2 linked regions of the Geobacter metallireducens GS-15 genome follow. Each later gene encodes a partner of the first gene's protein in a complex. Links are inferred from orthologs where the notes say so. Each region holds a gene or a part of one and is shown in the gene's direction. Other genes may lie near its edges.

Evidence for each region. Proteins that work in one complex are often made in the same cells at the same time.
Region 2: the proteins of holB (region 1) and dnaN are in contact, whole or in part, in a cryo-EM structure (PDB 8GIZ), measured with the Escherichia coli proteins. The link is inferred for Geobacter metallireducens GS-15 from one-to-one orthologs.

The regions. Positions count from the first base shown.
Region 1 is NC_007517.1:2,626,282-2,629,199, forward strand. The notes cover bases 72-2,917. They hold holB (DNA polymerase III subunit delta'), read left to right. Parts: upstream 72-939; coding sequence 940-1,896; downstream 1,897-2,917. Other genes in these bases: rnc (ribonuclease III), read right to left, coding at 72-149; tmk (dTMP kinase), read left to right, coding at 283-936; ricT (PSP1 domain-containing protein), read left to right, coding at 1,927-2,917. In the rest of the region: more of rnc, read right to left, coding at 1-71; more of ricT, read left to right, coding at 2,918-2,918. UniProt on the Escherichia coli protein: Part of the beta sliding clamp loading complex, which hydrolyzes ATP to load the beta clamp onto primed DNA to form the DNA replication pre-initiation complex.
Region 2 is NC_007517.1:921-3,940, forward strand. Bases 30-2,977 are described here. They hold dnaN (DNA polymerase III subunit beta), read left to right. Parts: upstream 30-916; coding sequence 917-2,038; downstream 2,039-2,977. Other genes in these bases: dnaA (chromosomal replication initiator protein DnaA), read left to right, coding at 30-693; recF (DNA replication/repair protein RecF), read left to right, coding at 2,121-2,977. In the rest of the region: more of dnaA, read left to right, coding at 1-29; more of recF, read left to right, coding at 2,978-3,020. UniProt on the Escherichia coli protein: Confers DNA tethering and processivity to DNA polymerases and other proteins. Acts as a clamp, forming a ring around DNA (a reaction catalyzed by the clamp-loading complex) which diffuses in an ATP-independent manner freely and bidirectionally along dsDNA.

The DNA.
Region 1 (2,918 bases):
TCCTCGCCGCGGCGCTCGTTCACCCAGGAACGATGGGTAAGGGCCTCAGCCAGGAACTGCCGATTGACGAAGCGGTAGCCGATGCCCGCCTCCAGTTCAGTCGCGCTCTCCTGAACCGCGCTTTTGTCCTCTACGCCCCGTTCTCCCATGACCAAACACTATAACCTGAATCCGCCGTATTTATCAATAATTATGCGACTTGTCGGGGATTTTTGCCTTGATTTACCCTTGCCACTTCCCTATAATTCAGCTTTTACAAAATGGAAGGGCAATGCAACCCCCATGGGTTTTTTCATCACATTCGAAGGAATCGAGGGATGCGGCAAGTCGACCCAGGTCCGACTGGTCGCCGAACGGCTCAGCCGGGCCGGCCACGGGGTGGTGGTGACCCGCGAACCGGGAGGATGCCCCATCGCCGACGCCATCAGGGCAATTCTTCTGGACGCCCGCAACAGCGCCATGGTGCCCATGGCCGAACTCCTCCTCTACGCGGCGGCCCGGGCCCAGCACGTGGCGGAGGTGATCGAACCGGCCCTGGCAGCGGGGAAGATCGTCCTCTGCGATCGCTTCACCGACTCCACCATGGCCTACCAGGGATTCGGCCGCAAGCTGGACCGGGAACTGATTGCCCAGCTCAACAGCCTGGCCGCCGGCAGCATCAGACCGGATCTGACCCTCCTTCTGGACTGTTCCGTGGAGACGGGGCTCGCCCGGGCCATGGCCCGGATCAACACAAGCAGCGCGGCCCGGGAGGAGCGGTTCGAGCAGGAGTCCATCCTCTTCCACGAGCGGATCAGGGACGGCTTCCTCTCCCTCGCCGCTGCCGAACCGGGGCGGTTCGTGGTTCTGGACGGCAGTGGCGGCATCGAAGAGACCGAGGCCCTCGTGACGGAGGCGATCCTTGCCCGCCTTCCCGCATCCCCTGCAAGGAGGTAGGCGGTGCCCTTCTCCCGCGTCATTGGCCAGGATACCCCCGTCAACGTTCTGCGGCGTGCGCTTCGCTCCGGCAAGACGGCCCATGCCTACCTGTTCGAGGGAATCGGGGGATGCGGCAAGGGAACCACGGCTCTCGCTTTTGTGGAGGCTGCCTTCTGCGGCCGGGATGATGGGTGCGGCACCTGCCCCTCCTGCCGGAAGATGGCGACGCTGCAGCACCCCGATCTCCACCCGGTGGAACCCGACGGGGCGTTCATCAAGATAGACCAGGTCCGGGAACTCCAGCGGGAACTGGTGCTTCGCCCCATCGAGGCGCCGCTCAAGGCATGCATCATCAGGGATGCGGACCGGCTCAATCCGGCAGCAGGCAACGCCCTCCTGAAGACCCTGGAGGAACCGCCGGGCAATGCCCTGATGATCCTCCTCACCACGAACCTGGACGGGGTCCTTCCCACGATCCGCTCCCGCTGCCAGCTCCTGCGCTTTGCGCCCCTTCCCGAGGAGCTCATCGAGGAGCGACTGGTGGCAGCCGGACGGGACCGGGCCGCAGCACGCCTTGCCGCATCCCTTGCGGGTGGAAGCCTGGGGAAAGCCCTTGGGGATGAGGAAGCGGACACGGTGGACCGGCAAGCGCTCCTGGAACGGCTCAGGACCCTCTCCCTCAGCGACACGGCCTCCCTCTTCGCCGCTGCCGAAGAGATGGCCGCCAACCGCGAACAGGCCCTGAAGCAGTTGGACGTGCTCGCGTCGCTTCTGCGCGACATCCTCCTCATCCAGGGGGGGAGCGATGCCGTGGTCAACCGCGACATCATGCCATTTCTGGAAAGCGAGGCGGCGCGCCTGTCGCGGGAAAAGAATCTCGAACGAATAAGCAACACCATGGAGGCCCGCCAGGCCCTCATGCGCAACGCCAACCCGCGGCTCACCCTCGACGTGCTCCTGATGCGTCTGGCGGGGTAAACGCCGCTTGTATTTTTTTCGGAGGACAACTTGGTAAAGATTGTGAAGGCCCAGTTCCACACCGCCGGCAAACTCTACGACTTCGGGGCGGGCGATCTCGACCTCAAGCCGGGAGACAAGATCATCGTCGAGACAGAGCGGGGGCGGAGCATCGCCACCGTCGTCACCCCCCCCCGGGAATACGAAGAGGCCCATGTACCCGAAGGGCTCAAGACCGCCATCCGGATCGCCGAACCGTCGGATCTCGCCTCGGCTGCCCGCAACGACGCCCGGGAGCAGGAAGCCCACGCGTTCTGCCTCCGCAAGATCAAGGAGCGGGGGATGGAGATGAAACTCGTCAAGGTGGAATACCTTTTTGACGGGAGCAAGGCCATCTTCTACTTCACCGCCGACGGGCGGGTCGATTTCCGGGAACTGGTCAAGGATCTGGCCCATCAGTTCCACACCCGCATCGAGATGCGTCAGATCGGCGTCCGTGACGAATCGAAGATGATAGGCGGCATCGGCATCTGCGGGCGAGAACTCTGCTGTTCGTCGTTTTTGCGCGAGTTCGAGCCCGTATCGGTCAAAATGGCCAAGGAGCAGAACCTGGCCCTCAACCCCACGAAAATCTCCGGACAGTGCGGCCGACTCCTCTGCTGTCTCGGCTACGAGTACGAGACCTACTGCTCCCTCAAGAAATGCCTTCCCAAATGCGGTAAAGTTGTGAAGTGCGGCAGCACCGAAGGGGAAGTCATCAAGCAGAACATCATCGAGGGGACCGTCTTCGTCAAGACCGACGACGACCGGATTGTAGAGCTCAAGGGGGAGAGCATCAAGCCCGAGGACATCTCGGAGCGCCCCAAGTCCCCACGCCGGGAGGGTGGCACTAGGGAGAGGGAGAAGGAACCGCAAAGCTCTTCCGACAATCAGCGGCGGGAAAAACCCCGGGACCGTGAGCAGAAACCGGGAGACGACGGCGAGCAGCGCCGGGAGCGCGATACTAAAAAGAACCAGGACCAGCAGCGCGGAGAACGCGGCAA
Region 2 (3,020 bases), 2.6 Mb from region 1 along the record:
CAGTTCATCGCCGGCAAGGAACGGACCCAGGAAGAGTTTTTCCACACTTTCAACGCCCTCTACGAGTCACACAAGCAGATCGTGGTCACCTCGGACAAGTTTCCCAAGGACATCCCCGGCCTGGAGGAACGGCTCCGCTCCCGCTTCGAGTGGGGACTCATCGCCGACATCCAGCCCCCGGACACCGAGACCAAGGTGGCCATCCTCAGCAAGAAGGCCGATTCCGACGGCATCCGCCTTCCGGACGACGTGGCGCTCTTTCTTGCCTCCAGCGCCAGCACCAACGTGCGGGAGCTGGAAGGGATGCTGATCCGCCTCGGCGCCGTGGCGAGCCTCACGGGAAAGAACATCACCCTTGACATGGCCCGGGAGGTTCTGAAAGACATCATCGTCGACAAGACCAAAGAGGTCACCGTGGAGATGATCCAGAAGTATGTGGCCGACCACTTCAACATCAAGGTGGCGGAGCTTAAGTCGGACAAGCGCCTCAAAGCGCTGGTGGTGCCACGCCAGATCGCCATTTACCTCTGCCGCGACCTGACCAAGGCCTCGTACCCGGATATCGGGGAGAAATTCGGAGGGAAGGACCACTCGACCATCATCCACTCGGTGAAGAAGGTGGACAAGCTCCTCTCCCAGGATTTCGAGCTGAAAAGCACCATTGAGACCCTGCGCAAGGGGCTGTTGAACTAAAGGGGACAACCCTGTGAATGGAGGGACCCTTTGTGGACAACCTTCCTATCCTTGACCGTCCGCTCCGGGATAACCCGGCAGCCGTCAACAGGGAAGTACTGATAAAAATTGTGTTACTATCGTGAGTTACCGGGTTATCCCCGGATCCACAGCCCCTATTGCTTCTACTAAGCTTTAAAAAAGCATAAACATACTAATCTGCATCTGTTGACAAGGAGGAGCGATGGAATTCAAGATCGACAAGGAAACCTTCTCCCGGGCTCTCCAGAAGATCCAGGGAATCGTCGAAAAGAGGAACACCATGCCGATCCTCTCCAACGTCCTTATCGAGGCCCATGCCGATCGGATCGAGCTGACGGCCACGGACCTGGAAGTGGGAATGAAGAGTTCCTACGAGACGACTGTGACCCGGGAGGGACGAATCACCGTTTCGGCCAAGAAGCTCTACGAGATCGTCAAGGAACTCCCCGAGGAAGCCATCTCTTTCGCCACCAAGGAGAACGACTGGGTGGAAATCCGCTGTGGCAAGGCCCATTTCAGCATCGTCGGCCTTTCCCCCGAGGAGTTTCCCTATTTCCCCAAGGTGAACGAAGAGAGCCTGATCCGGATCGAGGGGGCGCTCCTGGCCGACATGATCGAGAAGACCGCCTACGCCATCTGCTTCGACGAGACCAAGTACAACCTGAACGGCACCTTCGTGAAGGCCACCGTTGAAGATGATAAACCGATTCTCCGGATGGTGGCCACCGACGGCCACCGCCTCTCCATCGCCGAGAAGGAATTCCACGGGGCCGTGGGGCCCGAGATGGCCAAGGGGGTCATCTTCCCCAAGAAGGGTATCTTCGAGCTCAAGAAGATCTGCGAGGAGGCGACCACCGAAGAACTGGCCCTCGGCTTCATGGACAACAGCGCCGTCATCAAGAAGGGGAACACCGTGGTGGTGATGCGGCTCGTGGACGGTGAGTTCCCCGACTACACCCGCGTAGTCCCCGTGGCCAACGACAAGATCGTGACCGTGGCCCGGGATCCGTTCCTCCACTCCCTGCGGCGGATGTCGATCCTCTCCAGCGAGAAGTTCAAGGGGATCCGGATGGAGATCAACGGCGAGCAGATGATCATCTCCTCCAGCAACCCTGAACTGGGGGAAGCGTCGGAGGAACTGGACGCGGCCTACAGCGGCCCTCCCCTTTCCATCCGGTTCAATGCCAAGTACCTCCTGGACGTCCTGGCGGTCCTCAACGAGAGCGAAGTGGCGCTGGTCCTCCGGGACGAGCTGTCGCCGGCCATCGTGAAACCGGCCGCGGTCGACGGTTTCACCGCGGTGATCATGCCGATGCGGCTGTAGGAAACAGTAACCGGCAGGCACGGAAGGCGAAGGCCCCTCCCCGGGAGAGGCCTTTTGCCGTTCTTTCGGCTATAGAAACACCATGTTTGTGACGAAGATCCAGATCAGTTCCTTCCGGAACATCGCCGCGGCGGAGATCCGCTTCGACCGGCGCTTCAATGTCCTCCACGGCGCCAACGGCCAGGGGAAGACCTCGGTCCTGGAGGCCATCTATCTCCTGGGGACCATGAAGTCGTTTCGCCTCGCCAAGACCCCTGATCTTGTCAGCTGGAACACCCCCCATGCGCTCCTGCGGGGATGGGCCGAGCGGGACGGGGTCGGCAGGGAGATCGCCCTCTACCTGGGGAAGGAAGGCCGCAAAGCGAGGGTCGACCAGAAGCCGGTGACCCGGCTCGCCGATTTCTTCGGCAACGTGAACGCCGTGGTCTTCTCCCCCGAGGAGATCGCCATGGCCCGCAGCGGCCCGGACCTCCGGCGCCGCTACCTGGACCGGGCCATCTTCAGCGGAGATCTGGGGTACCTGCTCCTCCACCACGAGTACCACCGGCTCCTCAAGCAGCGCAACGCCCTGCTGAAGCGGGGAAGCCGGGAAGGGCTCGATATCTGGACCGGACAGCTGGCCGAAGCGGGTACCCGGCTCATGGTAAAGCGGATGGGATACCTGGCCGAGATAGAGCCGCTGGTGCAACGGTTCTACCGGGAGATTGCCGGGGGCGAGGAAGAGGCGGGGCTTGCCTATCGTCCCCACCTCACTACCCCCGACTTGGTGAGTCGGGAGGGAACGGACGCGCTTCTGGCTCTCTTCGGGGCCCATGAGGCGGAGGAACTCCGCCGGGGAACCACCGTGGTGGGCCCCCACCGGGACGACGTGGACTTCGTCCTGAACGGCCGGGTGATCCGCACTCACGGCTCCCAGGGGCAACAGCGCAGCTTCGTCCTGGCCCTTAAGATGGCGGAGATCGAGTACCTGGAGCGGCTCAAC